DNA from 3 places in the Streptomyces aurantiaciflavus genome. Region 3 is predicted to be linked to each of the others. Evidence: riboswitches for the same ligand, from Rfam matches in the RefSeq annotation. Region 3 holds a riboswitch; each other region holds the start of a gene.

Region 1 (10,148 bases), on a different contig from region 3:
CGGGGAGCGGCTGACGCGCCCGGCGGCGGCCCGCACAGGGGAGCGGGGCGCCGCCGGACTTTCTCGGCGGTGGTGGCCGACTGCCGCCCCTGGCCCGGGCGGCGGTGGGGAGCCGGTCACCTGGGGGAGGACGCTAGGCCCGTCCGTGTCGAGTCGGTAACGGGATGTGCGGAAGTGACGCGAGCGCAGTGACAGGTGACCGGGTGTGGTCGTCGATCCGGTCCAGGAGCGTCGACTTCGGGCGGCGCGCTGACCGATACGGCGGAAACCGGACACGTCGGAGCGGCGGAGTGCTATGGGGCGCATATGCAGGTGCCGTCACAGGAGGTGGGCCGGTGTCGGGTGGCCTCCGCGCGGCTGATTAGCATCCGGCTTCATGGACGTACTCATCCATCTCTTCGTCGGCCTGCACATCATCGGCATCGCCGCGCTCCTCGGCGGCTTCCTCACGCAGATGAAGGCGATGGGCCAGGGCACGGCCCGCTTCGTCCCCGCGATGCTGCACGGCGCGGCGACGATGCTGGTCACCGGCGTGATCCTGGTCGGCCTCAACCAGGCGGACGACCAGGAGGTCAACAACATCAAGATCGGCGTGAAGCTGGTACTGCTGATCGTGATCCTCGGCCTGGTCTACGTGAAGCGCGACGACGAGAAGGTGGACAAGCCCCTGTTCGGTCTGGTCGGGCTGCTGACCGTGGCCAACGTCTTCATCGCGGTCCTCTGGACCTGACGGCCGCGCGGGCCGCCGCGACCGATCCCGCGGCGACGGCCGTCCACGCCGCCACCGCGATCCACAGCAGCACCCGCCCGGGCCACTCCAGCCACGGGACGCCGACGGCGGCGGCGACGGACAGCGTCCCCGCCGCCGTCATCCCCATCGCGAACACCGTCGCCCAGCGCCGCGTGTCGTAGCGCGCCCGCGGCCACCGCGCCTCGGCCACGAGCAGTACGGCGTACCAGCTCAGGTCCAGAATCAGCAGCCCCACGGTCATCGTGCGCAGCGCGCTGGTGTCGTCCTCGTTCCACAGGTACAGGCCGCCGTCGTCGGCCGTGAGGAGCCTCGACCCCGCCAGCGCCGAGATGGCGAGCGCGCCGCCCGCCACCCAGTGGTCCCCGGCGCCCCCGGCCACCTGCCGCAGGTCGAAACGGGCCAGCGCGAAGCCGTACAGCACCAGGCCGAGCCAGAACAGCACGAGCGCGGTGTGCGCGAGCCAGGCCGCTTCCTCGGCCCGGGCAAGAGTCGCACCGAGTACGGCCAGCCCCTGTGTGGCCACACAACACAGGAACACCGCCCCGGACATGCGCCGCCTCCAACGCCGCATGACGTTCACCAGCAGCACGGGCCACAGCACCGCCGCGAGCGCCAGCAGCGACTCGGCGAGCTGCTGCCGTCCGAGCGCGGAGAACCGCGTGCCGAGCACGGTGGTCGCCGCGACGGCCGTGAGCGCCTCCGGCGCACCTGCCTCCGCCCGCCACCGCTCGCGCTCGCCCAGAAGCCGTACGACGAAGCCCACTGCCAGCGCCACCCAGACGGCGCCCGCCGTCGCCAGTGCGATCCGGGACAGCACCGCGTACCCCGCCAGATCCAGACCGACCGACAGGATGCCGCTTGCCAGCACAACGGCCCCGGCCGCCGGCGTACGCCGCGCCCACCAGGAGCGAAAGGGGGAAGAGCCGGGCATGCGGCCGATGCTAAGCAGCACGGGACGGCTTGCGAGGGGGCACGCGCGCGGGGACGAGGAATTACGCGCGGGCACAGGACAGCGGAGACGGCGTGGGGTGAGGGGTGTCAGACGGGGTGGGGCGGAGTGCGCCGGCGCGGAGAGGGGGCTCCAGGGGCGCCGGTCGCGCAGTGCGGGCGCCGGGCGGAGGTGAGGGGCGCGCGGACGGGGCGCCGCGCTCCCTGACGCACTGGAGCCACCCGCTCACGCGCGCGTGCCCCCACTCACAGGCACGCGACGACCGCCCGGCGACGCCCCCGGCGACGACCGCCGGGCACCGGCTGCCCTCAGGCCGGGCGCACCACGCTGTGGATCGACGACTCGCCGTCGTAGTACACCGACTCCTCGCGCACGTACGCGCCCGGCTTCGGGGCGTGGATCATCATGCCGTTGCCGATGTAGATGCCGACGTGGGTGACGTCGTCGTAGAAGAAGATCAGGTCACCCGGGAGGGCGTTGGCGAGGGGGACGGTGGTACCGGCGTTCACCTGGTCGTAGGTGGTGCGCGGGAGGGTGACGCCGGCGGCCTTCCAGGCGGCCTGGGTGAGGCCGGAGCAGTCGTAGGACTCGGGACCGGTGGCGCCCCAGACGTACGGCTTGCCGATCTGCGCGCGGGCGAAGGCGAGCGCCTTCTCGGCCTTCGTGGTGTACGAGGCGTCCGCGGCGGGAGCGGACGAGGACGGCGACGACGACGAGGACGTGTCCGAGCTCGAGGAGGTGCTGCTCTCCTGCTGCGCGGCCGCCGCCTCGGCCGCCTGCTGTTCCGCCAGTTCCGCCGCCTTGCGGGCGGCCTCCTCCTGCTTCTGCTTCTCGATCGCGGCGAGCCGCGCCTTCTCCTCCGCCGTCAGCTGCGACAGCAGCGTGCGTGCGGTGCTGAGCTTCTTCTGGACGGTGGCCTTGGCGGTCTTCAGGTCGTTCTGCGAGTCGGTGAGCGTCTCGAGGCTCTTCGTGGCCTCCTGACGCTTCTTCATCGTCTCCGACTGCTCGGTGAAGTAGTCGTCGACCGCGCCCTTCTGGCGTTCGGTCAGGCGCCCCATCAGCTGGGTCTGGTCGAAGTAGTCCTGCGGGGAGTCCGCGAGCAGGAAGGTCGCCGTGTCGGGCGCGGAGGCACCGGTGCGGTACTGGGCGGCGGCGAAGGAACCGAGCCGCTCCCGTGCTTCGTTGAGCTTCTGGGCGCGCTGCGCGACGTTGTCGAGGAGGGAGTCGACGCGCTTGCGCTGCTTGGTCGTCTTCTCCTTGGCGGCGTTGTACTTCTCGGTCGCCGTCTCCGCCTGGCGATAGAGGTCGTCGACCTTCTTCTCGACCTCCTCCAGACTCGGCTTGTCGTCCGCGGAGGGCGCGGCGTTGGCCGTCTGGGAGAGCAGGGCCATCGAGGTGAGGGCGGCGGTGGCGAGAGCGGGCGTGCGTATGCCTGCTACGCGCGTACCCGAGGGGCGTGGCTTGCGGTGCTGCGACGCCAAGGGAGGCGACTCCTTCCATGTTCCGCCTACCGGGTTAGCTGTCGGGTTCGGGCGGGTGGTTCGGAAGGGTTGCCCTACGGCCTTGTCTCCGGAGGGGAGTCGGGCCGATTCACCCCAAGGTCTCGGTGGGTCCCCGGCTCCGGCTGCCGCGAGGGGGCGCGCCGGACTCGGCGGAGGCCGCGCGGCCCGGCGAGGTTCGCCGGTGGGGGTCGTACGGCCTGCCCGGCACGGTAGCCAACTGGTGTGGCCCCTGTGAAGGTTGATGGGTGATATGCCCGATACATTTTCGTGACCTTGGGTCAGGGCTTCACGCGGCGCCGCCAATCCGGAGTGATGTGAGCTCATTCGCTCACTTCATGCCGCAATGGCACTGTCCGACCGGTTTCATGGTTGTCGACCGAATAATCCCGACCGCGCCAAGCGCAAGTACGTGCCGAGCCCTCCGGTCACGGTCCGTGACGCGTTGATTCGGCAGGGCGAGGACTCAGGGCGCCCGGTCCCGCAAGATCGCCGGATTCTTGATCGGCCACTGAATTCGCGGATGTTCTGGGGACGGCGGCGGGTTGTCAGTGAGGGCCCCTAGACTCGGAGAGCGATGAGCAGCCTCTTTGACGACAGCTTCCTGGCGGACCTCCAGGCCCCTCGTGGCCACGAGGAGGAGCCCCCGCCGCCGCCCGAGGACGATCACGCTCCGGAGCCGCTTCCGGACGATCTGTTCGGCGGGAAGTTCGACGTGCCTCCGGATCGGGACGCCTACTACCGCGACGGCGCCCCGCGCCCGGCGATCGACGCGGCGGCGCTCCTGGAAGGGCTCAACGACAACCAGCGCGCCGCCGTCGTCCACTCCGGCACCCCCCTGCTCATCGTCGCCGGCGCCGGATCCGGCAAGACGCGCGTGCTCACCCACCGCATCGCCCACCTCCTCGCCGAGCGCCATGTCCATCCCGGACAGATCCTCGCGATCACCTTCACCAACAAGGCCGCGGGCGAGATGAAGGAACGCGTCGAGCAGCTCGTCGGCCCGCGTGCGAACGCGATGTGGGTGATGACCTTCCACAGCGCGTGCGTGCGCATCCTGCGGCGCGAGAGCAAGAAGCTCGGTTTCACGTCGTCGTTCTCGATCTACGACGCCGCCGACAGCAAGCGCCTCATGGCCCTGGTCTGCCGCGACCTGGACCTCGACCCGAAGCGCTTCCCGCCGAAGTCCTTCAGCGCCAAGATCAGCAACCTCAAGAACGAGCTGATCGACGAGGAGGACTTCGCCGCCCAGGCCACCGACGGCTTCGAGAAGACCCTCGCCCAGGCCTACGCCCTCTACCAGTCGCGGCTGCGCGAGGCGAACGCCCTCGACTTCGACGACCTGATCATGACCACGGTCAACCTGCTGCGCGCGTTCCCCGACGTCGCCGAGCACTACCGCCGCCGCTTCCGGCACGTCCTGGTCGACGAGTACCAGGACACCAACCACGCCCAGTACGCCCTCGTCCGCGAGCTCGTCGGCACCAGCGAGCACCCCGTCGACGTACCGCCCGGCGAGGACGACATCCCGCCGGCCGAGCTGTGCGTCGTGGGTGACGCCGACCAGTCGATCTACGCCTTCCGCGGCGCGACGATCCGCAACATCCTCCAGTTCGAGGAGGACTACCCGGACGCGACGACGATCCTGCTGGAGCAGAACTACCGCTCCACGCAGACGATCCTGTCCGCCGCCAACGCCGTCATCGAGCGCAACGAGTCCCGCCGCCCCAAGAACCTGTGGACCAACGCCGGCGCGGGCGCGCGCATCACCGGATACGTCGCCGACACCGAGCACGACGAGGCGCAGTTCGTCGCCGACGAGATAGACCGCCTCACGGACGCGGGCGAGGGGAAGGCCGGCGATGTCGCCGTCTTCTACCGCACCAACGCCCAGTCCCGTGTCTTCGAAGAGGTCTTCATCCGCGTCGGCCTGCCCTACAAGGTCGTCGGCGGTGTCCGCTTCTACGAGCGCAAGGAGGTCCGGGACGTCCTGGCCTACCTGCGTGTCCTCGCCAACCCGGAGGACTCGGTCCCGCTGCGCCGCATCCTCAACGTGCCCAAGCGGGGCATCGGCGAGCGCGCCGAAGCCATGATCGACGCCCTCTCCCAGCGCGAGAAGATCAGCTTCCCGCAGGCGCTGAAGCGCGTGGACGAGGCCTACGGCATGGCCGCGCGGTCGACGAACGCCGTGAAGCGGTTCAACGTGCTGATGGAGGAGCTCCGTACGATCGTCGAGTCCGGTGCGGGCCCGGCGACGGTCCTGGAGGCGGTGCTCGAACGCACCGGCTACCTCGCCGAGCTGCAGGCCTCCACCGACCCGCAGGACGAGACCCGTATCGAGAACCTCCAGGAACTCGCCGCCGTGGCCCTGGAGTTCGAGCAGGAGTCCGGTGAGGGCGAGACGTCCGGTTCGCTCTCCGACTTCCTGGAGCGGGTCGCGCTCGTCGCCGACTCCGACCAGATCCCCGACGAGGAGGAGGACGGCTCGGGCGTCATCACGCTCATGACCCTCCACACCGCCAAGGGCCTCGAGTTCCCGGTCGTGTTCCTGACCGGCATGGAGGACGGCGTCTTCCCGCACATGCGCTCCCTCGGTCAGACCAAGGAGCTGGAGGAGGAGCGCCGCCTGGCCTACGTCGGCATCACCCGCGCGCGGGAGCGGCTGTATCTGACGCGGTCCGCGATGCGCAGCGCGTGGGGGCAGCCGTCGTACAACCCGCCCTCCCGGTTCCTGGAGGAGATCCCGGCCACCCATGTCGACTGGAAGCGGACGGGGGCGACCTCGCCCGTGTCGTCCGGTCCGGCGTCCGGGGTGGCGGCCTCGCTGTCCTCCTCGCGCTCGCGCTCGTCGGCGTCCGGCGCGTCCGGCTTCGCCACACGGCGGACCTCGGAGAAGCCGGTCGTCTCGCTGGCCGTGGGCGACCGCGTCACCCACGACCAGTTCGGGCTCGGCACGGTCGTCGCGGTGAAGGGCACGGGCGCCAACGCGGAGGCGACGATCGACTTCGGCGACACCAAGCCGAAGCGGCTGCTGCTGCGGTACGCGCCGGTGGAGAAACTGTAGGCCCGGGCCGGGGGCCCATGAAGGGCGCATGACATGAAGCGAGCCCCCGCTCAACTGCGGGGGCTCGTCAAGGGATCGAGGTCTACGTCGGGTCGAGACCGTGGCTGCGCAGCCACGGCAGCGGGTCGATCGACGAGTCTCCGCCCGGCCGGACCTCGAAGTGCAGGTGCGGGCCGGTCGAGTTGCCGGAGTTGCCGGAGTACGCGATCGGGTCGCCGGCCTTCACCGTCGTGCCGGAGGCGACGCGGTAACTGGAGAGGTGGCAGTACCAGGTCTCCGTGCCGTCCTTCGCCGTCACGATCATCATGTTGCCGTAGGCGCTGTTCCACTGCGTGCGCACGGTGCCGTCGGTCGCGGCCATCACCGTGGTGCCGTAGGAGACCGGGAAGTCGATGCCGGTGTGCGTGGACATCCAGTTGATGCCGGCCTGGCCGTAGTAGGCGCTGAGTCCGTGCTGGGCGACCGGGAGGGCGTACTTGGGGCGCAGCCGCTCCTTGCGGGCCGCCTCCGCCGCCGCCTTCTTCCTCTCGGCTTCCTGCTGAGCCTTGAGGTCGATACGTTCCTGCGTACGGCTGGCCCGGTCGGCGAAGGCGTCGGCCTCGGCGGTCAGGGTCTGCAGCTGGGCGTCCAGCTTGTTGTTGGCCGCGGACGGTTTCACCGCCTGCGCGTCCGAGGCGGTGGTCGAGACGTCCTTGTCGTCGCTGGTCAGCGTGGAGACGGAGGCGGCGGCGATCCCGGCGACGCCCATGACACAGGCCGAGGGCACGGCCACCGTCAGCAGCGCGGAGCGCTTGGCGGGCGTGCGGCGCCGGGAGCGGTTCGCGTTGCGGGCGGCCACGCGCGAGGTGGGGGCCGGGGCGGCTTCCTCCTGGTCGTCGAGGAGGGGGAGCGGGGAGGCGGCGGACGGCTCACCGGCGTCGGCCGACTCGCTCTCGTCCGCGGAGTGTTCCTCGTACGCGGCGGGCTCGTCGTAGCCGGCCTGGTCGAACGTGGCCTGGTCGAAGACGACTTGCTCGAAGGTGGCGGTGGCCTGCTGGTCGAAGGGCAGCTCGGTCTGCTGCTGGGCGTACTCGTCCGGGCCGGATGTGCCGGCGTCGCCGCCGTCGGAGTTCCACTGCGTGGCGTCGTAGGCCCCGGTGTCGAAGGCCTGCGTGCCCCATTCCCACTGCTGGGTCTGGTCGGCGGCGCCGCTGGACTGGTCGGGCTGCAGCCAGGCACTCGCGTCCCACTGCCCACTGGTGTCCGTCACCGTGTTCTGCTGCGGGATGGCCGACAGCTGCTGGTGCTCCGCGGTCCAGGCGGTCGTGTCGTACGCGCCCGTGTCGTAGGCGGCGTGGTGCTGGGCCGCGTACGGGTCGTAGTTCAGGGTCTGATGGCTGTCCGTGGACCACTGCCCGGTGCCGTACGCACCCGTCGGCGTGCCGTCGCCCGGGAGGTCGCCGAAGAGGGGGTCGGCCGCGAAGTGGCCGGTGGTGTGGCTGACGGAGTCGTAGGGCGGGTACGTGGTGGAGTCGCCGTACGGGGCTTCCTGGGAGCCGTACGACGCGTAGTGCGCCGGTTCGGCGTCGGAAGCCGAGGTCGGGGTGGTCAGGGTCCCCGACGGGTGACGGTCGTTCACCAACTTCTCTCTCGCCTCGACAACAGGGGCTGCCAGAGCAGTGCGGCGACTGTACCCGGCGGTACGCGGGCACGACAATCTTCCGCAGGTTTCGTGCCCGCGGGAAAGGGGCATTCGGCCCTGTTTCGGGGGAGGGCGGGCGCGGGTTTTGGCCCTATGTTCGAAGGTTGTTCGATGGTGGAGGGCTGTCAGGGCCCTGTCGGGCCGCTGTGGAGGCGATACGAGTGCCCCTGCGGGGCGGTATGTCGGGTCCGGTCGGGGCTCAGGCCACCGTCAGGTCGTCGGTGTGCTGGGCGGTGCCCGTCCACTCGGCGTCGAGGGCCTGCCGTATGCCGGTTGCGACGGCCGGGTGCACGGGCAGGGCCAGGTGGCCGATCCCGCTCACCTGCACGCTCTGTGACAACAGGTCGGGGTGGTCCAAACGGGCGGTCTCCAGGGGGTCCATCAGGTGGTCGAGGTCGCTCCAGAAGCTGACGAAGTGCGTGCGGCAGCCGGGCGCGGGCCGGGACAGTTCTTTGATGACCTCCGAGTCGGGGCGCATCTGGCGCACGATGGGGTGCGCGTTCGCCAGGGGGGCCACCCGGGTGCCCGCGTGCGGGGTGCCGAGCGTGACCAGTGTCCGTACGCGGGCGTCACCGCCGAGCCGCTGGACGTAGTACCGGGCGATGAGGCCGCCCAGGCTGTGTCCGACGACGTCGACCCGGGTGCTGCCGGTGCGCTCGCAGATCTCCTCGATGTGCCGGCCCAGCAGTTCGGCCGCCACGCGAATGTCGCAGATCAGAGGGGAGTAGTTGAGTGACTCCACTCGGTGCCGGCCGTGCTGGGAGAGGCTGCGGCGGAGCAGGACGAAGACGGAACGGTTGTCGATGAAGCCGTGCAGCAGGACGACGGGGGGCGGGGACTGAGCGGGGAGCCTGGCCGGATCCCCGGTGCCGTCCGTGGCGGGGAGCACGGGAACAGCCGGGCCGCGGCGCTCCGGGGCGATACCGGAGGGGTACAGGAGCAGGTGCCACGCGAGGATCGCGATGTCCAGGGCCGTCGCTTTGAGGAGGTTCACGGAGAGGCCGGTCAGCTTGGTCGGCAGCAGACGCTGACAGAACGGGTAGAAAGGCTGCAACATCCGCGTGACCTGCATGGCCGACCTCCTGTCGGCACGCCGGGGACGCCTCTGTCCCCCGTGTGCCCTCGTGGAAGTCGCGGCTGAGGAGGCCGGCTGCCTGTGCCGATGCGCCGCACCACCACGGCGCGCGGCCTGCGACGCGGTGGTGCGGCGACCTCGTTGCGGCTCCCGTTTGCGCGAGCTCCCCCCGAGTACCCCCTGTGGGGAGAAGGAACCGCGCGTGGTGAATGTGTCCCACTGTGTGATTTCCCCCTCGGTCCGCACCGTAAAACTGCCGGTTGCGGGATGCTGGCGATAACGTTCGTTCACTTCCCCCGGCCGGTGTGGTGGTACCTCTCGGTACGCAGGGAATCGGTACGGATGGATGTAGTCGCTTCATGGAGGCAGTGATGGGTGTGGCAGCCGGTCCGATCCGCGTGGTGGTGGCCAAGCCGGGGCTCGACGGCCACGATCGTGGGGCCAAGGTGATCGCGCGGGCGCTGCGCGACGCCGGTATGGAGGTCATCTACACCGGGCTTCACCAGACCCCCGAGCAGATCGTCGACACCGCGATCCAGGAGGACGCCGACGCCATCGGTCTGTCCATCCTCTCCGGCGCGCACAACACGCTCTTCGCCGCCGTGATCGAGCTCCTCAAGGAGCGCGACGCGGCGGACATCCTCGTCTTCGGCGGCGGGATCATCCCCGAGGCGGACATTCCGCCGCTGAAGGAGAAGGGGGTCGCGGAGATCTTCACCCCGGGGGCGACGACCGCTTCGATCGTGGACTGGGTTCGGGCGAACGTGCGGCAGCCCGCGGAAGCCTGAGCTGCGGGATGTTGTACGGGCGGTCTGGGCGGCCGGCCCCCTGAGGGCCGCCGCCCCCAGGCCCCCGCTTCGGCCCTGAACGGGCCTCGTCCTCAAGCGCCGGACGGGCCGGGCGGGAAGCCTGGTCTACGGAGCCCCCAGCTCCTCGCTCATCACCGCCCGCAACCGCAGCGTCGTGCCCAATCGCTGGAACGCCTCCGCCCAGTAGCCGCCGGCTCCGGGGGACGCGTCCTCCGGTTCGTCCGGTATCGCCAGCAGGGCGTCGAGGCGGCCCGCCTCGGCGGGGTCGAGGCAGCGTTCGGCCAGGCCCATCACTCCGCTGAAGCTCCACGGATAACTTC
Region 2 (10,148 bases), on a different contig from region 3:
CGCTCCAGATCGGCGATCTCGGCACGCTGGGAGACGTACTGGCGCATGGGGTAGGCCAGGGCCACGATCAGCGAGCACAGGACGAGCGCGAGGAGGGCCGCCCGGCCGGTGAGGCGGGAGCGGCGGGCCTGGCGCCGGGTCTGGGAGCGATAGACGCGGGCCGCCGTCTGTTCGCCGAGCAACCGGATCCTGGTCGCGGTGGAGAAACGGTCCCGGTCCTTCGCGGCCACTGTCCCCCGCCTCCCGTCTCACACGTGCGTACGTCCCCGGACACGGTACGGGACCGAGTACGGGGACGTACGTACGACTGGCTGAGGCCTGGCCCGCCAGGGGCCGGCCCTTGCTGTGCCTACTGGTCCGCGAAGCGGAACCGGGGGAAGGCCGAACGGCCCGCGTACACCGCGGCGTCGTCGAGGATCTCCTCGATGCGCAGCAGCTGGTTGTACTTGGCGACGCGCTCGGAGCGGGCCGGGGCGCCGGTCTTGATCTGGCCGCAGTTGGTGGCGACGGCCAGGTCGGCGATGGTGACGTCCTCGGTCTCGCCGGAGCGGTGGGACATCATGCACTTGAAGCCGCTGCGCTGGGCGAGCTCGACGGCGTCCAGGGTCTCGGTGAGCGAACCGATCTGGTTCACCTTCACCAGCAGGGCGTTGGCGGCGCCCTCCTCGATACCGCGGGCCAGGCGCTCGGGGTTGGTGACGAACAGGTCGTCGCCGACGAGCTGGACCTTGTCACCGAGCTTGGCGGTGATGGTCTTCCAGCCCTCCCAGTCGTCCTCGAACAGCGGGTCCTCGATGGAGACGAGCGGGTACGCCTCGACGAGCTCGGCGTAGTACTCGGTCATCTCGGCGGCGGAGCGCTCCTTGCCCTCGAAGGTGTAGGAGCCGTCCTTGTAGAACTCGGACGCGGCGACGTCGAGGGCGAGGGCGATCTGCTCGCCGGGGGTGTAGCCGGCCTCCTTGACGGCCTCGAGGATGAGGTCGAGGGCCTCGCGGTTGGAGCCGAGGTTCGGGGCGAAGCCGCCCTCGTCGCCGAGGCCGGTGGACAGGCCCTTGTTCTTCAGGACCTTCTTGAGGGTGTGGTAGACCTCGGTGCCCCAGCGCAGGGCCTCGGAGAAGGACTCCGCGCCGATCGGGGCGATCATGAACTCCTGGATGTCCACGTTGGAGTCGGCGTGCGAGCCGCCGTTCAGGATGTTCATCATCGGCACCGGCAGCAGGTGCGCGTTCGGGCCGCCCAGGTAGCGGAAGAGCGGCAGGTCGCTGGCCTCGGAGGCGGCGTGGGCGACGGCGAGGGAGACGCCGAGGATGGCGTTGGCGCCGAGGGAGCCCTTGTTGTCGGTGGCGTCCAGGTCGAACATCGCCTGGTCGATCAGGCGCTGCTCGGTGGCGTCGTAGCCGACCAGCTCCGGGCCGATCTGCTCGATGACGGCGAGGACGGCCTTCTCGACGCCCTTGCCCTGGTAACGGTTGGGGTCGCCGTCGCGGAGCTCGATGGCCTCGAAGGCACCGGTGGAGGCGCCGGACGGGACGGCGGCACGACCCGTGCTGCCGTCGTCGAGGCCGACCTCGACCTCGACCGTGGGGTTGCCTCGGGAGTCCAGGATTTCCCGGGCTACGACGACGTCGATGGACGGCACGAGCATCTCCTTCTTGGGATGTGACGCTGGTAGTGCGGGGCACGTGTGGGCCGTGATGAGCCCTTGCTGAGCCTTGCGACTAGAGCCTAACCGTCCCGGGGCCGTCGGCAGCCGACCGACCGTCCCGTGGACAGACTGACGGTACACATTGTTCCCGGTCGGAACAAAGGGGGCCGGGGAAACTCCGGGAACTGAAGGGCGACTCCGGGAACGCGAGGTGAACCGCGGGACACGGGCGGGCAAGGAAAAACCCCGCCCCGGTGCGTACGGGGGAACACGCACCGGGGCGGGGAGCCCGTGAGGGCGGGGGGCACCCTCACGAGGCCTTCAGTGTGCGGGCCTCGGTTGTGAGGGGGCTGTGACTTGGGTAAGAGCCGCCTCTTACTTCAGGTGCAGCTGCTGGCCCGGGTAGATGAGGTCGGCGTCCTCGACGATGTCCTTGTTCAGCTGGAAGAGCTTCTCCCAGCCGCCCTTGACGTTCTGCTCCGCGGCGATGGAGCTGAGGGTGTCGCCCTTGACGACCTTGTACTCGCCGTCGCCCTTCTTGACCTTCTTGCCGGTCGGGGTGGTGACCGTCTTCTGGGTCTTCCGGGTCTCGGTGGCCGGGCGCTCGGCGGAGCGGGAGGCGCTGCGCTCCTCGGTCGAACGGGTGTTGGCGCCCGACGAGCCGGAGCCGGAACCGCTGTCGGCGGAGCCGCCGTTGTACCCGGCGCTGGACAGGCCCTTGCCGCAGACCGGCCAGGCACCCTTGCCCTGGCTCGCGAGGACCTTCTCGGCGACGGCGATCTGCTGCGCCTTGGAGGCCTTGTCGGCGGTGGAGGCGTACTGCGTGCCGCCGTACGCGGCCCAGGTGGAGGCGGAGAACTGCAGACCGCCGTAGTAACCGTTGCCGGTGTTGATGGACCAGTTGCCGCCGGACTCGCACTGGGCGACGGCGTCCCACTCGGAGGCCGTGGCGGCGGAGGCGCTGCCGGCCGCCATCAGCGGGGCGGCGACGGCGGCGGTGGTGACACCGGCGACGGCGATGGCGCGAGTGGCCTTGGACGGACGACGGTGCTTGCCCTTGCCGGAAAACAGCATGGATCGATCCCCTCACCGACGCCTGCGAGGTGAGCTGTCGGGTTCGGGCCGGTTGAGTTGCCCGGCCACTCCTCCGTGGGAGGTGTGGCTTCACCCCTAGCCGCGGCCGTCAACTGCCCGGTGCGGCACTTACCTTGGGTCCCCCGCTCCTGCCTGCGGCGCTTGACGCGACGACTGTTCCCGGGCGGCCGCTGGCAGGATTCGGCGTTGCGACAGCCGGGGCTCGGGTTGCCGAGCGCTCATGACCGTAGACACGCGATCGGCGGAATTTCAAAGACGATCAGCGCTTCTGAGACTCATCCCACACTTTCACCAAACCGGACATTCGGGTGCGAAGTGTGACGTGAACTCCCCCCGTTTTCTCGGGATTTAGGCCCTATTCGACCCCGGTCACAAGAGTCTGACCGGGAGCGATGTCGCTCGGGTCGGCGCCGATGACGTCCTTGTTCTCGGCGTAGAGGGCGCGCCATCCGCCGTCGAGGTCAAGGGAGTCGGCGATGGAGGCGAGGGAGTCGCCCGCCCGGACGGTGTAGGTGCCGGCCGTGCCGCCGAGGGTGCTCGCGGCGTGACGGCCGGAGGAGGCGGCGGACTTGTCGTCGGTCGCGCTCTCGTCGGCGGTGCCGCCGCGGTGACGGCCGGAGCCGGTCGCGTCGGCCGCGGTGTCGGCCGCACCGGTGTCGACGAGGCTCCAAGAACCGGCACTCTGCCCCGAGTTGTCCGAGTCGTCCGTTTCGCGGGTGCCCGTGGACGAACTGTCGCCCGCCGGTGAACCGCTCGCGTCGGCGCCGGTGGACGGGCCGGACGCGGCGGAGCCGCCCGGCGTGGAGGAGGTGGAAGACGAAGGGGATGAAGGGGACGAGGAGGGCGAATTCGTGGAATCCGGTGAGGAGTCGGCGGACGGGTCGGTGGAGGTGTCGCCGGAATCCTTCGAGGAGCCGGAGGAGTCCGAGGAGCCGGACGAGCCCTTCGACAGGTCGGACAAGCCGGACGTTATGGAGGAGTCGGACGAGTCGCCCGCCACGCCCGTGTCCAGGTCCAGCGAGCCGGACTCCTTGCTGAGCCCGGACGTCAGCCCGCAGGTGCCCCACGCGCCGACGCCCTGGTCGGCGAGGAGCTTCTGGGCGACGGAGATCTGCTGGTTGCGGCTGGCCAGGTCGGGGCGCGAGGCGTAGTCGAGGCCGCCGTACTTCTCCCAGTCCTCCTGGGTCAGGGACAGGCCGCCGTACTCACCGCCGCCCTTGTCAGCGCTCCAGGAGCCGCCGGTCTCGCACTCCGCGACCTTGTCCCACACCGTGCCGTCGGCGGCGCTCGCGCCGGAGGCGCCGAGCAGCGGGATGGCGATGGCGGAACCGGTCACCCCGGCCGCGACGAGGAGGGCCGGGGCCTGGCGGGGGCGACGGTGACGACCGTTCCCGGAGAGCATGCGGGCGCCTTTCTCGAGACAGCAGTGCCCGCGCGGCGACCGAAGCGGGGTCGCCGCGCTGACGAGTGAACGTATCGGCAGACGATCACTTGTCACAAGTTAATGCCGCGCAGATCACGTGAAGATCACAGAGTTGAGGAACGGTCACCTTTGCTTCGCCGTACGGCCACATCACGGCGGGTCAGCGGACGGGTGCGAAAGGTGGGCCCCGGTTCAGCGTGGTTCAGCCGGTGCTACGGGGGTGAACTCCACGGGCAGGGTGCGCAGTCCGCGCATGATGAGGCCGCCGCGCCATCGCAGGTCGGCCGGGTCGGCGGCGAGCCGGAGGTCGGGGAGACGGGTGAGGAGGGTGGCGAGGGCGGTCTGGCCCTCCAGGCGGGCGAGCGGGGCGCCGAGGCAGTAGTGGATGCCGTGGCCGTAGCCGAGGTGCTGGTTGTCGCGGCGGGAGAGGTCGAGGACGTCGGGGTCGGTGAAGCGTGCCGGGTCGCGGTCCGCGGCCGCGAGGACGACGAGGACGGGGTCGCCGGGGGCGATGTCCTGGCCGCCGAGGGTGAGGGGGCGGGTGGCGAAGCGCCAGGTGGCGAGTTCCACGGGGCCGTCGTAGCGCAGGAGTTCCTCGACGCCGGTTTCGAGGAGGGCGCGGTCGCCGGAGTTCAGGGAGTCCTGGAGCCGGTGCCGCTGCTCGGGGTGGGTGAGGAGGGCGTAGGTGCCGTTGCCGATGAGGTTGACGGTCGTCTCGAAGCCGGCGAACAGGAGGATGAAGGCCATGGCGGCGGCCTCGTTCTCGGTGAGGTGCTCGCCGTGGTCGGAGGCGCGGATGAGGCCCGAGATGAGGTCCTCGCCGGGCGTGGGCTCGGCGGACAGGGCCTCGCGCTTGCGGTGGATGAGTTCGGCGAGATAGCCGCGCATCTTCTTCACCGACCGCGCGACACCACCGCGCGGGCCTCCCCCGTGCCGGATCATCATGCCCGCCCAGTCCCGGAAGTCGTCCTGGTCCTCGCGGGGAACGCCGAGGAGGTCGCAGATGGCGTAGATGGGGAGGGGGAACGCGAAGTCGTGGATGAGGTCGGCGGTGCCCTGCGGGGCGAACCGGTCGATGAGGTGGTCGGTGAGCTCCTGCACGCGGGGCGCGAACTCGGCGACACGGCGAGGTGTGAACGCCTTGCTGACGAGGCGTCGCAGGCGAGTGTGGTCCGGCGGGTCGATGTTCAGCAGGTGCGTCATCAGCTCGGCCTTGCGCTCACCGGGGATGCCGGTCTTGCCCTTCGCGTGCGCGGGCTCGTCGTGATGCGCGGGGTTCTTGCTGAGCCGCTGGTCGGCGAGGGCCTGCTTGGCGTCGGCGTACCGCGTGACCAGCCAGGCCTCCACTCCGCTGGGCAGGCGCGTCCTGTGCACAGGCGCGTGCTCGCGGAGCCAGGCGTAGGCGGGGTAGGGGTTGGTGGCGAATTCCCAGGTGAAGAGTTCCGGGGCGGTGCTGTCGGGGGTGGGCTGGTCGGTCACTCCTCGACGGTAGCCGGGATGTCGGCGAGGGCTTCGCGGAGGGCGGTCAGCTGGGCGGCGGCGGACTGGGAACCGGCTTCGGCGGCCCGGGCCAGCCAGTGTTCGGCGCGCATGAGGAGGAGGGGCCCGATGTCCTGTACCGCGACGGGGTTACCGGCCTCGGCTGCCGCCTCGTAGTAGCGGATGGCTTCGGCGTGCTCACCCCGCCCGGCGAGGTACTGGCCGAACAGGAAGGTCCCCCAGGTCTTGCTCCGGTCCGCCAGCCTCTCGTACCAGAACCTGGCGTCGGTGTGGTCCTCGGCAAGGCCCGCGAGGACACCGAGGGTGTTCATCGCGTTGCCGTCCCCCGCCTCACCCAAGGCGCGGAGGGCCGCGCGTCCCGCCCGGACCACGTCGTCGAAGTCGTCCGGGCTGTGCTTGTGCGCCTCCCGGACAGCGCTCAGCCACTGGTCGTGCTTCAGCGGAGACAGGTCCGGCGACCGCAGGGCATCCGCGACCAGGGGTCCGCTCGCCCGCCACGTCCCGGTTTCCTCTCCCCGGACGAGAAGGCCGACGGTGCCGAGCCGGGGCCTGACCGCCCATTCGAGAGCCTCGTCCAGCCAGGGACCGGTCAACGTCGTCAGGGGCTCCAGCGGCACCGCCGCCGTGACCCCGCACCGGGCCAGGTCGACGGCCGCCCGCACCAGCTGGTGCCCGCGCTTGCGCGCCAACGACCGGCCGGCCCGCAGCCACTCCTCCCACAGCTCCGGCCCGACCGCGAGGAACTGGGTCACGCCCAGCGTCCCGCGATGCCGGCGGGCGTCCACGAGGCGCGGATCGGCCGCCTCGTCGAGCCGCGCCAGTTCTGCCTCGCTCCAGTGGCAGGTCAGCTGCACGGTGGACGCTCCGCTCAGCACGCGGGCCGTGGGCCCGTCCCCGAAGCGACGGTCGTCGTAGGCCGCGTCGCGCATGGTGGCCAGGACGAGGACGCCCTCGTGGACGCACTGCGCCAGCAGACCGGCTGTCAGGCCCTGTTCGCCGAGGTGGCCTTCGAGGTCGTCCAGCCAGACGACGTGGTTGCCCGAGCGGTCCCGGCCGCGCAGGGCGGTGGGCAGGCCGCGCAGGTCCGTGCCCGGCTGGGCGTTGTGGACGCGGGTCCGGATGCCGCCGCCCACCCGGCGCAGTGACGCCCAGGCCGTCCTCGACTTGCCGGAGAGCGGTTCCCCCGTGACGACGACCAGTCCGCCGGTGCGCAGGCGCTCCTCGACGATCCGGTCGAGTAGGTCGTCGGTGTCACGGCGCACGTACGGCGGCAGCGTGGGCTCGTCGCCGAAGCGGCGGGCGGGGCGGATACCGAGGGTGAGACGGCGGACGGCGCGGAGTTGAGGCCAGGTGTCGGCGAGGGTGACGGGGGTGGGGGCGGAAGCGTAGTTGTACTGGGCGCCGATCACGGCGGCGTGGAAGGTGCCGTGGCTGAGGTCGACGTGATCGCGGGAGGCGGCCGGGGCAGCCTCGGCGGGCACCACGGGAACGTCGACGTGGTCACAGGTGGGGGCGGGGGCGGGGGCGATGGGAACCGGGATCGACTCGGCTTCCGGTTCGCGCAAGGGCGTACCGCACACCGGGCAAGCGCTGTCACGGCTGCTCGTGGAGGTGCCGCACTCCCTGCAACTCGCAAGGCGATACCTCGTGTTCCTCCGCGCCATACAAGCCCCCGCGCCCACGCCGACGAATCAGAACCCCACCGTACTAATCCCCCACGCCCTCAACCCCGCGAATCGCATCCCGGTAAGCCCGAGCCGCCGCCCGCAGCGCCGCCTCCGGGTCCACGCCCTCCCCCTCGGCCCGGGCCGCCAGGGCGAGGAGCTCGTAGCCGATGCCCTCGGAGGCCGGCAGCGGCACCTCCAGGCCCGCCGACCGCACCCGGGACGACAGCTTCGCGGCGAGGGCCAGGCCCGGCTGGTGGAGGGGGATGCCGTCGGTCACGGACTCCCTCCGCTTCTCGACGGCCTTCGTGCGGAGCCAGTGCTCCTTGACCTCCTCGGGGGTCGTCGCCGTGGCGTCGCCGAAGACGTGGGGGTGGCGGTGGATGAGCTTGGTGACGATCGTGGCCGCCACGTCGTCGATGGAGAACGGGGAGTCCGGATCCTCCTCGGCGATCCTCGCGTGGAAGACGACCTGGAGGAGGACGTCGCCCAGTTCCTCCCTCAGCTCGTCCCGGTCGCCGTCCTCGATGGCCTCGACGAGCTCGTAGGCCTCCTCGATGCCGTACTTGGCGAGGCCCTTGTGGGTCTGCTGCGACGACCAGGGGCACTCGGCGCGGATGCGGTCCATGACCTGGATCAGGTCGAGGAGGCGGGCGCCCGGGAGGTCGTAGGAGGCGGGGAGGAGTTCCAGTTCGGGCATGGCGACGCGGCCGGAGCCCGCCAGGCGGGCGAGGCCGTCCGTCAGGGCGGGTTCGCCCTCGCCGGTCGCCACGACGACGACCGTGCGGCCGCCGGCGCAGGCGGCGACCAGGTCCTCGGCCGTCGGTGAGGTCTCCTCCACCGGTATGCCGGCCTCGCGCAGGTACGGCAGCTGGGGGTGGGCGCCGTCCGCGCACAGGACGCGGTCGGCCGTGCGCAGGGTCTGCCAGGCGGGCCAGGACAGCAGGCCGGGGGCGACACGGTGGCTGGTGGTGAGCAGGACGACTCGGCCGGAGCCGTCCTCGGGCGTCGCACTCGTTGCGCTCGTTGCTTTCACACCCCGAACGTAACCCACGCCCGCGGACCGGCTCCGCCGGTTGTCCACAGGGCGGGCCGACCGGTCATACGATCAGCTCGTATGCCCGGTTCCTGTGATCAGGTCGGTCACCGGTGGCCATGGTCGGGTGGTCTGCCGCCTGCCGTGGTCAGGTCGTCTGCCGGGTCCCTGCCGACGTGACCTCCCGGACCCACGGCGTCTTCGCGTCGACGCGGCTGACCTTGTCGACGTCCCAGGCGCCGTAGCGCGGGTTGAGGTCGACGCCGAGTTCCTGGGACGTCTTGGACAGGGCGTTCCAGAAGGCGGCCTGGCTGGTGTCGGTGCCGAGCCGGGCGGCGAGTTTCTGGGCCTCGAGCTGGAGGCGGAGGTTGTCGTCGAGGCGCTGCGACGGGATGCCGTACTGCTGGAGCCAGGTCATCTCCAGGCCCTTCGCGCCGCCCGCCTGCTGTTCCAGGCCGGCCCGCATCTCCTGGACCTCCCTGCGGGTGACGGTGACGCCCGCGTCCTCGGCGGCGCGGTGCAGGACGCGGTCGAGGACCATGCCGTGCAGGGTGTCGCGGGTGAGGGTGCCGGTCTGGGAGACGGCCTGCGCGTACTGGGTGTCGTCGGTGACCGCGGCGCGCTGGGCCGCGCGGACCTCCTTCACCCGGTTCTCCAGCTGGGAGACGGTGATCCGCTGGCCGCCGACGACGGCCGCCGCGCCGGGATGCGCCTCGTTCCCGCAGGCGGTGAGGAGGGGGCCGGCCGCGACGATCGTGGCGGACAGCAGGAGCGCGGTGCGACGACGGCGGCTGTGCAAGGAAGCCTCCCGAGGAGATTGTGCGACGGTGCACAAAGTCTTGCGGTGATCGATGGTAGGCAGTGGTACGGCTGTGGCCAACCCATTCGACCAACGATTCACCGGGACTTGCGGCACCGCCGCGCCCGTCCACCGCCGTCCCCCGGTGCCCACAGGTGTCCATCAGGCGCCCACAGGCGTCCCTGGACCGTCCCGCTCCTCGTCTGCCGGCCCACCCTCGGCTGCTCCCCAGCGCGTCCCCGGGCTCCTTGTCCGCGCGCGCCTCCCGCGGCCCGTTCCGGCCCGTTCCCCAGCTGCTCTCCGCGCGCCCCCGTGGCTCCTTATGGCCCGTTCCCCGGCTGCTCTCCGCGCGCCCCCCGCGGCTTCTTCCGGCCCGTTCTCCGGCCCGTTCCCCGGCTCGTCCACGCGCGCGCGTGGCGTCAGTGGCTCGCGTCCGTCGTGCGTTCGACCGCGTCGGCCACCTCCGCGCGCAGGCCCTCGCCCGCGCCGACGGTGGTCACGTTCGCTGCGGCGTGCGTACCGCCCACGAGGACGAAGGCGACCTTCTTGTACCGCGGTGCCGTCTGCTCCGCCGCCGTGACCTCGGGTGCCCCCACCGCGAGGACGACGTCGCAGGAGCGCTGAAGGAGGCCGTTGAGGAAGGGGCGCGCGTTGCCGGCGCTCTGCTCGCCGGTGACCTGCGTGTAGCTCACGCGCGTGTGCGTCTTCAGGGACGCGTCCTGCATGCCCTGCCAGACGGTGGCCGCGGGGGTGCCGGCGGTGATGCCCCGCTCGCCGGTGAGGAGGCAGGCGTCGACGTCCGTGTAGGCGCGGGCGCGGGTGTCGGGGATGGGCGGGCGGTCGTCGTGCGAGAAGAGGAGGACGGCGGTCACGGCCAGGGCGGCCGCGACGGCGAACGCGCCGGCCGTGAGCGCGATCGTGCGCCCGCGCAGGGCGCGCAGCCACGCGAGGGTGGCGCGCCCGACGGCGGACGCACGCCCTTCGCG
Region 3 (10,148 bases):
CTTCGTCCGGCCCGCCCTGTCCGTGCGCACCGCCGAGCGGCGCGGCACCGAGTGGACCTTCGCGGGGCACGAGACGGAGGGCGACGAGCTGCGGCTGCGCTTCCGGGACGCGGGGCTGGACATCACCCTGCACTACCGGATGCGCGGCGACGTCGTGGAACGCTGGGCGACCCTGCGCAACGAGGGCGACGAGCCCCTGGAGCTGCTCCGCGCCGACTCGGCCACCTGGACCCTGCCCGACCGCGAGGACTGGCGCCTGTCCCAGCTGCACGGCCGCTGGGCCGCCGAGTCCCGCCTCACCCGGGCCCCCCTCACCTACGGTGAGAAGGTCATCGGCAGCCGCCGCGGCCACACCGGCCACCAGCACCTGCCCTGGGTCGCCCTGGACACCGACGCGACCGAGGAGCACGGCGAGGTCTACGGCTGCGCCCTCGGCTGGTCGGGCTCCTGGCGGATCGCCGTGGCCCAACTCCCCGACGCGCGCGTGCAGATCACCGGCGGCGCCGGGTACGACGACTCGGGTCTGCTGCGGCTGGCGGTGGGGGAGTCCTTCACCACGCCCGTCTTCGCCGGACTGTGGACCGACGGCGGCTTCGGCGGCGCGAGCCGCGCCTGGCACGCCTACCAGCGCGCGCACGTGATCCCGGACGCGGAACGGGACCGGCCGGTGCTGTTCAACTCCTGGGAGGCCACCTACTTCGACATCTCCGAGGAGCAGCAGGCGACCCTCGCCCGGCGCGCCGCGGCCATCGGCGTCGAGCTGTTCGTGGTCGACGACGGCTGGTTCGGGGCGCGCACCGGCGATCACGCCGGGCTCGGCGACTGGCGGCCCAACCCCGACCGCTTCCCCAACGGCCTCAAGCCGCTCGCCGACCAGGTGCACGAGCTCGGCATGCAGTTCGGCATCTGGGTGGAGCCCGAGATGGTCAACCCGGACAGCGACCTGTACCGGGCGCACCCCGACTGGGTGCAGTTCCAGCCGGGACGAAAGCGGACGGAATTCCGCAATCAGCTCGTACTCAACCTCGCGCGCGAGGACGTCCAGGAGTACCTGTGGGAGCAGCTCCACACGCTCCTGTCCAGCGCGCCCATCGACTACGTCAAGTGGGACTTCAACCGCTGCTTCACCGACGCCGGCTGGCCCGACGACTCCTACGCCCAGCGGCTCTGGGTCGACCATGTGCGCGCCCTGTACGCGCTGCTGGACCGGCTGCGGGCGGCCCACCCGGGCGTGGCCTTCGAGTCCTGCTCGGGCGGTGGCGGGCGGATCGACCTCGGGGTCATGAGCCGCACCGACCAGGTGTGGACCTCCGACAACACCGACCCGCTGGACCGGCTCGCCATCCAGCACGGCTTCAGCCAGATCCACCCCGCACGGGTCATGGCCGCCTGGGTCACCGACAGCCCCAACACCCAGCTCAACGGGCGGGTCAGCTCGCTGCGCTTCCGGTTCGTCAGCGCCATGGCGGGGGTGCTCGGCGTCGGCGGCGACCTCGCCGAGTGGACCGAGGAGGAACTCGACGAGGCCGGGCGCTGGGTGGAGCTCTACAAGGAGATCCGGCCCCTGGTGCAGCACGGCGACCTCTACCGGCTGCGGGCCCCGGAGGGCGGGCTCAGCGCGGTGCAGTACGTGCGCGGGGACGAGGCCGTCGTCCTCGCCTGGCTCCAGGCGCAGCGGTACGGCGAGCCGGTTCCGGCGCTGCGGCTGCGCGGCCTCGACCCGACGGCATCGTACGAATGCCTCGAAACGGGCGAAGCGTACCGGGGGGCGGTGCTGTTGCACCACGGGTTGCGCACCGGACTGCGGGGCGACCTTGATGCGGCGGTTATCCGTCTGCGTCGCATCTGAGGTTTCTGTCCGAATTGGATCCTTCATTCCAACTCGCTCCGGAATAAAGGATCCTGGAGGGCTGTCACGTGAGGAGCGTCATATTCGTGACCGTGCGTCGCCCGTCATGTTCACGTAATTATGGCGCTTTTCAAGGGCGTTCCATGGAAAGCGGCCCTTTTGATGCACGGAGCGTGACGGGGAATTCTCGCAGCGGATCAAGAGAAAGGCGTGAACAGCGCAACCTCTGCTTGTCCCTGTGCGTCTAGGTCGCTTACGTTCCACTCCACTCCGGACGGACGCCCAATCCTGCCGCCGCCCGGAGCCCGCACACACTCACCCGTGCACGGCAGGAGCGGGGGACCCACAGGCAGAACCGCCTGTTCCGGTCTCCGGAACAGGCTTGGGGTAAAGCCGTGCCTCGGTACGGCCGGACATCTCCAGTCCGCACCCGACAGCTCACCTCGCAGGCGCCGGAGAGGAATTCGCCATGCCCGCGAAGGGTAAGCACCGCCGTCCGAAGCCCCAGCGCTTCACCCGCTCCATCGCCGCCGCCGGAACCGGCGGCGCCGCGCTCGCACTCCCGCTCATCGGGGCCACCGGCGCCCATGCCGCGCCGGCCCAGTCGGCGGCCGCCCAGTCGATTTCCTCGGTTTCCTCGGTTTCCTCGGTTTCGGAAAAGGCCGTTCAGGCCGTCCCGGTCGCGCAGAAGTCCGCCGCCGAGTCGAAGTCCGCCGCGAGCGCCACGACCTACACGGTGCGGGCCGGCGACTACCTCTCGAAGATCGCCGACGAGCAGCACGTCAGCGGTGGTTGGCAGCGGCTCTACGAGGACAACCGTGAGGCCGTCGGCGGCAACCCGTCGCTCATCCACCCCGGCCTCAAGCTCTCGATCGGCAAGAAGGCCACGGCCGGCGCCACCAAGTCGCCGTCCGCTTCGACCGGTTCGTCCTCCTCCTCGAAGTCCTCGCAGTCGTCGAAGTCCTCGAAGTCGTCGGACTCCTCCAAGTCCTCGGCCTCACAGTCCTCCGCGTCGAAGACGTCGACCACCGAGGCCGCCGAGCTCACCGGCAACGCCACCGGTTACGTCCAGCCCGTGGCCGGCGCCACCGTCGGCACCCCGTACCACATGTCCGGCAGCATGTGGTCCAGCGGTTACCACACCGGCGTCGACTTCGTCGTCCCGACCGGCACCTCGCTCAAGGCGGTCGGCGCGGGCACGGTCGTCTCCGCGGGCTGGGGCGGCGCGTACGGCAACCAGGTCGTCATCAGGCTCGCCGACGGCTACTACGCGCAGTACGGCCACCTGTCCCAGCTCTCGGTCTCGGCCGGCCAGACCGTCTCCGCGGGTCAGCAGGTCGGCCTGTCCGGCGCGACCGGCAACGTGACCGGCCCGCACCTGCACTTCGAGATCCGCACCACGCCGAACTACGGCTCGGACGTCGACCCGGTCGCCTACCTCCGCGCCCGCGGCGTCCCGGTCGGCTGACCTCCCGCACGACCACCTGCCTGACACGCACACCGAAGGCCGGATCCCGATCCACGGGTCCGGCCTTCGGCGTGCGCGGCACCCGTCGGGCCGGTGTGCGGGTGCCGACCGCCATGGTCGGCTTCGCTTTTTCATGATCGTTTCATTGCGGTCCTGTGGCAGGTCGCCCCCGGGCGTCGACAGCCGGGCCGGAGTCGGGACACAGTGATCTCCGTCAGGTGCAAGCGCTTTCTGACGCTCTGTGGAGGTCCCGAGTGAACCCCGTCCGACGCCGAAGAGCCGTCGCCGTCACCGCTGCCGCCCTGCCGGCCGGGCTCTGCTCCCCGCCCGGGGGCCAGGCGGCCGAGCGCTACGCGGGCACCGAGACCCGCCGTGTCCCGCAGCCCTCCCTCATCACCCCCGCCCACTGAAGGAGCCGCATCCCATGACGACCACGCGCAGAGCCTTCGGCGCCCTGGCCGCCGGCGCCGCCCTGTCCGCCCTCGCCCCCACCGCGAGCGCCTCGCCCCGCCACCGCCGCCTCGTCGCCCACGACGACTTCCGCCACGGCCTCGGCAAGTGGGCCGTGGAACTGGAGAACGGCGGCACCGTCACCGCCTCCCGCGGGACGCTGGAGGTCGACGTGCCCGCCGGCGCGACCATCTGGTTCAAGCAGCGCCTCGAAGGGCCGTACGTCCTCGAGTACACCGCGACCCCGGTCTCCGCGGGCGGCGTCAACGACCGCGTCTCCGACCTCAACAACTTCTGGAACGCCGTCGACGTCCGCTCCCCGGACGACCTCTTCGCCACCCCGCGCGGCGGGGCGCTGGCGGAGTACGACCACCTGAAGACGTACTACGTCGGCTACGGCGCCAACACCAACACCACCACCCGGCTGCGCCGCTACGTCGGCCAGGCGGGGGTGCGGCCCCTGATTCTCGACTACACCGAGCCGCTGCTCGTGGCGAACGAGCCGAACCGTGTGCGGATCGTCTCCGACGGCTCCACCGTCCGGTGGTGGAACAACGGGCGGCTCGTCTTCGACTACACCGACCCGGAGCCCTACACCAGCGGGCACTTCGCGTTCCGCACCACCTGGAGCCACTTCCGGATCAGCGGCTTCCGGGTGTGGTCGCTGCGTCGACGTGGCTGACGGGGTGCCTTATTCCCTGATTGGCAAACTCTTTAGGAGTGGCTTATCTCACCGCACGTCAACCCCTGCCTACGGTCGCGTAGGTCACATTCGAAGGAGGATCATGCACTCCTGTGGCAGACGATTCGAAGAGTGACAACAGATCAGTGATCGGGTCGTACGTGGCGGTGGGGGACAGCTTCACCGAGGGCGTGGGCGACCCCGGCCCCGACGGGGCGTTCGTCGGCTGGGCCGACCGGTTCGCGGTACTGCTCGCGGACCGGCGGCCCGAGGGCGACTTCCAGTACACCAACCTGGCGGTGCGCGGAAAGCTGCTCGACCAGATCATGGCGGACCAACTGCCGAAGGCGGTGGAGCGCGCGCCCGACCTGGTCTCCTTCTGCGCGGGCGGCAACGACATCCTCCGCCCCGGCACCGACCCCGACGAGGTCGCCGAGCGCTTCGAGCGGGCCATCGCCGCGCTGACCTCCGCCGCCGGCACCGTCATGGTGACGACCGGCTTCGACACCCGTGGCGTGCCCGTGCTGAAGCACCTGCGCGGCAAGATCGCCACCTACAACGGGCACGTCCGTGCCATCGCCGACCGGTACGGCTGCCCGGTCCTCGACCTGTGGTCCCTGAAGTCGGTGCAGGACCGCAGGGCCTGGGACGACGACCGGCTCCACCTCTCTCCGGAGGGCCACACGCGCGTGGCGCTGCGCGCCGGACAGGTCCTCGGCCTCGACGTCCCGGCCGACCCGGAGCAGCCCTGGCCGCCGCTCCCGCCGCGCGGCACCCTCGATGTCCGGCGCGACGATGTGCACTGGGCGCGCGAGTACCTGGTGCCGTGGATCGGGCGCCGGCTGCGCGGGGAGTCCTCGGGCGACCATGTGACGGCCAAGGGCACGCTGTCGCCCGACGACATCAAGATGCGGATCGCGTCGGTGGCGTGAGCCGCGCCGGTGCGCGGCCGGCCGTCCACGTCGGACGGCCGGCCGCTCCACCAGTGAGGTGAGCACCCGGGAGTGGTGCGGCCGCGCGGCCCGGTCCGGCTGCTGGGATGACCGCACATCGTCCCCCGGCGCCGAAGGAACGCTCCCGCATGCCCCGTCCGCCCATGTCCCGCCCTCGCAAGCCGGTCACCGCCGCCGTCGTGACCCTGCTCGCCCTCGGTCTCCCGGCCGTCGCCGCCCCGGTGGCAACCGCCCTGCCGGCCCGGCCCGTCGCCGCGCTGCCGGCCGCGCCCAGCCCGGCCACCCTCACGGTGACCGGCGAGGGCAGCGCGAGCGCCGACCCCGACCTCGCGATCGTCGGCGCCGGCGTCGAAACCATCGCCCCGACCCCGGGGACGGCCCTGGACGCGCAGACCAGGGCGGCCGACGCGCTGCTGGGGGCCGTCCGCGCGCAGGGCGTCGCCGACCGGGACATCCGTACCGAGAACGTCTCCCTCATGCCCGTCCACGACTCCAGCGACGGCACCTCCCGTCTGAAGGGCTATCAGGCCGCGCAGTCCTTCGTCGTGCAGGTCCGTGAGGTGACGAGGACCGGCGCCGTGCTCCAGGCGATCGCCGAGGCCACCGGTGAGGCGGGCCGCATCACCTCCGTCGCCTTCGACGTGTCCGACCCGGCACCGCTTCAGGACCGCGCCCGCCGGGCCGCGCACGACGACGCCCACGCCAAGGCCGAGCAGTACGCCCGCCTCAGCGGCCACCGCCTCGGCCGGCTCGTCTCCCTCAGCGAGGACGCCGTCGGCCACCCGCGCCCCGTACCGCAGACCGCGGAGGCGGCCGGCCTCGGCGCGGGAGTGCCCGTGGCGCCGGGCATGATCCGCGCGACGGCGACGGTCACGGCGGTGTACGAGCTGGAGTGAGGAGAGGAGGGGGGCGAGGAAGCCGGGCCGACAGGGCCCCTCCGGGCCCCTCAGCGCTCCTGGGCGCTCAACGTCCCGGTGCCCGGCCCGAGTTCCCGGGCCAGTGCCTCGTCCACCCACTCCTGCGCCCGGGCCCGGGACACCGCACCCGCGTAGGACGTCAGCTGCACGGCGAGCCCGTCGAGCAGGGCCGTCAGACGCAGAGCGGTGCCGGACGGGTCGGGGCAGCGGAACTCGCCCGCGGCCACGCCCTCGGCGATCACCTCGGCGAGGGCCGCCTTCCACTGCCGGTCGAGGTCCCGGGCCACTTCCCGCAGGGCGGGCTCGCGCAGCGACACCGCCCAGCCCTCGATCCACAGCCGCCAGCCCTTGGCCTGGCCCGTGGGCGCGTACCAGCGCACGGCCGAGCGCAGCCGGCGCAGTGCGGTCGTACGGCGGCCGAGCAGCTTGCGCAGATGCGCCAGGTCGTCCTCGGCCGCGTACGCGAACGCGGCGGCGACCAGCTTCTCCTTGGTCTCGAAGTGATAGAGCACCAGCGCGTTGCTCACGCCGAGCGCCGCGGCCACGTCGGCGATCCTGACCGCCGCCACGCCCCGCGCCTCGATCTGCTCGATGGCGGCCCGCAGCAGCTCCTCGCGCCGCTCGGCCACACTCAACCGGACCCTCGCCACGCCGTCACCCTACACACCAGGCCCCTCGCGCAGGGGCCGCGACCTGCGCGGACGCCCTCACCGCCGGCGGCCGAACCGCTCCGCGATCACCGCCAGGCGCCGGGCGGCGACCGCGTGCGCGGCGGCCCGGGGCGTCGCCCCGTCGGCCTCCGCCCGCTCCAGCACCAGCTCGACCAGCGCCCGCATCGAGCGGCGCGTGTACGCGAACGCCTCGTCCGCGTCCGCGCCGATGTCACCGAAGAGCGTCCACCACCACCAGGCGTTCGTCCCCGAGTTCACGACGACGTCCGGCAGCACCCGCACCCCGCGCGCGTGCAGCAGTTCCTCCGCCTCGGGCAGGACGGGCATGTTGGCCGCCTCGGCGATCCAGCGGGCGCCGATCCGCTGCTGCTCGTCCACCCCGATCGCGTACGACACGGCCGCCGGCACCAGCACCTCCGCCTCCGCGGACAGCCAGGCGTCACCCGGCAGTTCACGGTCGTCGGCGCGCAGCGCGGAGCGGTCGACGGTGCCGTGGGCGTCCCGCGCGGCCAGCAGCGCCTCCACGTCCAGGCCGGCCGGGTTGGCGATCGTGCCCTTGACGTCGGCGACGGCCACGACCGACAGCCCCGCGCGCGTGAGGAAGCGCGCCGTGGCCCCGCCCATCGTGCCGAGCCCCTGCAGGGCGACCCGCGTGCCGGCGTACGGCACCCCGGCCCGGTCCAGGGCCGTGAGCACGGACTCGGCGACGCCGCAGCCGCCGACCAGCTCGTCCAGACCGATGCCGTCCACCTCGACCGCGAAGGCGTCCGCGAGCCGCTCACGGGCCGCCTCCTCGTCGTCCAGCAGCGGATAGACGGCCTGGACGCAGGAGACGAGCCCCGCCTCGGCGGCGGCCCGGTCGATCAGGTCCTGGGTCAGCCCGAGGTCCTCGCCGGTCGTCCAGCAGCTCTCCACGTACGGCCGCACCGCCCGCAGGTACCGCACCAGCAGCCCGTACGCCTCCGGGGCGCGCGGGTCGCAGTCGATGCCGCCCTTGGCCCCGCCCAGGGGGACGTAGCGTGCCTCGGGGTCGTAGTGCAGCGCCTCCTTGAGGCTCATGCCGCGGGCGAGGCCGGTCACCTCGTCGAGGGTGCAGCCCTCCCGCATGCGCAGACCGCCGCTGCACACACCCCGCACGAGCCGGTCGACGACCAGGAAGCCCTGACGGCCGGTGACGTCGTCGGTCCAGGTGAGGGACAACAAGGGGGCGGCCATACGGACTCCTCGACCAGGACCATTACTGAACAGCAGGTCAGTATCGAGATCCCTGAGTCCCCCTGTCAACGCGGTGCCGCAGGCCTGTTGACGAGGGCGGTCCGGCGTTGTCGGAGGGCCCGACCATAATGGGAGTCCTCAGCGACTCCACCTGGAGGTACCGTGGCCGGTTTCCGTACCCTGAGCTCCGGGCTCCGTGCCGTGCGGCCCGAGGCCTTCGGCGCGGACCCGAGCGGTGAGCGCCTCGCGCGCATCCGCAGATCGCCCCACTTCAAGGACGGGGTCTTCCAGAATCCCGGCGGCCCGGCGCGCACCCGCCCCTCGGGCTCGGCCCTCGACTTCGCCAAGGTCTTCTTCGACAAGGACTCCCGCCCCCGCCGCGCCCCCGCGGGCACGGTCCCGGTGCACGCCACCACCCTCGCCGACCTCGCCGAGCCGCCCGCCACGGGCCTGCGCCTGACCTGGATGGGTCACTCCAGCGTGCTCGCGGAGATCGACGGGCGCCGGGTGCTGTTCGACCCGGTCTGGGGTGAGCGCTGCTCCCCCTTCCCCTTCGCCGGTCCCAAGCGCCTGCACCCGGTCCCGCTCCCGCTCGCCGCCCTGGGCCCTGTCGACGTCGTCGTCATCTCGCACGACCACTACGACCACCTGGACACGCCCACCATCAAGGCGCTGGCCGGCAAGGACACCCTGTTCGCCGTGCCGCTCGGCGTCGGCGCCCACCTCGAACACTGGGGCGTGTCCCCCGGCCGGCTGCGCGAACTGGACTGGCACGAGGCGACGAAGGTCGGCTCCCTCACCCTGACCGCCACCCCGGCCCGCCACTTCTGCGGCCGCGGCCTGCGCAACACCCAGCACACCCTGTGGGCCTCCTGGGTCGTCGAGGGCGAGGAGCACCGGATCTACCACAGCGGTGACACCGGCTACTTCGATGGCTTCAAGGCCATCGGCGCCGAACACGGCCCGTTCGACGCGACGATGATCCAGATCGGCGCGTACTCCGAGTTCTGGCCCGACATCCACATGACACCCGAGGAGGGTCTGCTCGCCCACCTCGACCTCCAGGGCGGCGAGCCGGCGGGCGTGCTGCTGCCGATCCACTGGGCGACCTTCAACCTCGCCACGCACGCGTGGGCCGATCCGGGCGAGGGCACCCTGGCCGCCGCGCGCGCCGCCGGTGCGCCCGTCGCCCTGCCCCGGCCCGGCGAGCCCTTCGAGCCGACCGCCGAGACCTTCCCGGCCGAGCCGTGGTGGCGCGGTGTGGCGCTCGCCCCGGCGGGCGGATGGCCCGAGGTGCCGGCCCTCGAAGCCAAGGCCACGGCCGATACGATGAGTGACATACCGAAGGGTGCGGCCGAGGACGGCGAGGCCCCGGAGGCCGTACCGGCGGGCTGACCGAGGCCGCCGCGGCGGATCGCGGAGGGGGTCGGGGAGCGTGAGGCTCCCCGGCCCCCTTCTTCTGTCCGCGAGCACCTCTGAGCGCCTCTGACCAGCTCTGATCGACTTCTTTCGCTCTGGGATCCGGGAACTCCGGGGGGTCGTCGCTCTTACGTGCGAAGCCTCATACCAGAGCGGGACCCTCCCCGGGGGACTTTGTCAACTGCCCACCGCACATGATGCGTTGGCGACTACTGTGAGTGTCCGTCGGGCGACGTGTGGCCGAATACGCGGCTCTCTCGACCGACACCGCGATGGCGCATGCCCGAGTCGCGCACCCGCGCGAACCACCACGCCCGACGGACACAGTACGAGGACCCCCGATGTCTCACCTCCGCGCACCGGCCGCACGCGCAGACCGCCGTGAGGGCGGACGGCACGGACGACCGGTCGCCCGCACCGCACCCGCACCGGCCGAGACACACATACGGCCCCAGCTGCTGCGGCTCGCCGTGCTCCCTCCGACCGCCGTCGCCCTCAGCGCCTGCGCGGCCGTCCTGTTCGCC

The links. Region 3 has a riboswitch for cyclic di-AMP ahead of ACPT94_RS31100 (M23 family metallopeptidase). Riboswitches for the same ligand answer to the same signal wherever they lie in the genome.
Region 1: it holds a riboswitch for cyclic di-AMP, as region 3 does, so the genes downstream of both, ACPT94_RS11525 (C40 family peptidase) here and ACPT94_RS31100 (M23 family metallopeptidase) in region 3, are expected to answer to the same signal.
Region 2: it holds a riboswitch for cyclic di-AMP, as region 3 does, so the genes downstream of both, ACPT94_RS07905 (transglycosylase family protein) here and ACPT94_RS31100 (M23 family metallopeptidase) in region 3, are expected to answer to the same signal.

What each region holds. Positions count from the first base shown of each region.
Region 1 covers NZ_JBNCAQ010000008.1:177,983-188,130, forward strand. The annotation lists gene ACPT94_RS11515 (hypothetical protein) at 377-730, shown strand; gene ACPT94_RS11520 (tellurite resistance/C4-dicarboxylate transporter family protein) at 708-1,682, opposite strand; gene ACPT94_RS11525 (C40 family peptidase) at 2,009-3,181, opposite strand; cyclic di-AMP (ydaO/yuaA leader) riboswitch at 3,190-3,350, opposite strand; gene pcrA (DNA helicase PcrA) at 3,777-6,263, shown strand; gene ACPT94_RS11535 (M23 family metallopeptidase) at 6,346-7,881, opposite strand; gene ACPT94_RS11540 (esterase/lipase family protein) at 8,144-9,016, opposite strand; gene icmB (coenzyme B12-dependent isobutyryl CoA mutase small subunit) at 9,391-9,807, shown strand; gene ACPT94_RS11550 (DUF5691 domain-containing protein) at 9,934-10,148, opposite strand, start outside.
Region 2 covers NZ_JBNCAQ010000005.1:278,692-288,839, reverse strand. The annotation lists gene ACPT94_RS07915 (FtsB family cell division protein) at 1-230, opposite strand, end outside; gene eno (phosphopyruvate hydratase) at 350-1,639, opposite strand; gene ACPT94_RS07905 (transglycosylase family protein) at 2,021-2,719, opposite strand; cyclic di-AMP (ydaO/yuaA leader) riboswitch at 2,724-2,890, opposite strand; gene ACPT94_RS07900 (transglycosylase family protein) at 3,096-4,142, opposite strand; gene ACPT94_RS07895 (cytochrome P450 family protein) at 4,356-5,642, opposite strand; gene ACPT94_RS07890 (tetratricopeptide repeat protein) at 5,639-7,228, opposite strand; gene ACPT94_RS07885 (nucleoside triphosphate pyrophosphohydrolase) at 7,371-8,363, opposite strand; gene ACPT94_RS07880 (SurA N-terminal domain-containing protein) at 8,512-9,162, opposite strand; gene ACPT94_RS07875 (type 1 periplasmic-binding domain-containing protein) at 9,582-10,148, opposite strand, start outside.
Region 3 covers NZ_JBNCAQ010000031.1:50,844-60,991, reverse strand. The annotation lists gene ACPT94_RS31105 (alpha-galactosidase) at 1-1,849, shown strand, start outside; cyclic di-AMP (ydaO/yuaA leader) riboswitch at 2,156-2,314, shown strand; gene ACPT94_RS31100 (M23 family metallopeptidase) at 2,319-3,317, shown strand; gene ACPT94_RS31095 (hypothetical protein) at 3,572-3,727, shown strand; gene ACPT94_RS31090 (DUF6250 domain-containing protein) at 3,742-4,449, shown strand; gene ACPT94_RS31085 (SGNH/GDSL hydrolase family protein) at 4,596-5,381, shown strand; gene ACPT94_RS31080 (SIMPL domain-containing protein) at 5,531-6,298, shown strand; gene ACPT94_RS31075 (TetR/AcrR family transcriptional regulator) at 6,349-6,969, opposite strand; gene ACPT94_RS31070 (Glu/Leu/Phe/Val dehydrogenase dimerization domain-containing protein) at 7,027-8,205, opposite strand; gene ACPT94_RS31065 (MBL fold metallo-hydrolase) at 8,368-9,600, shown strand; gene ACPT94_RS31060 (ATP-binding protein) at 9,966-10,148, shown strand, end outside.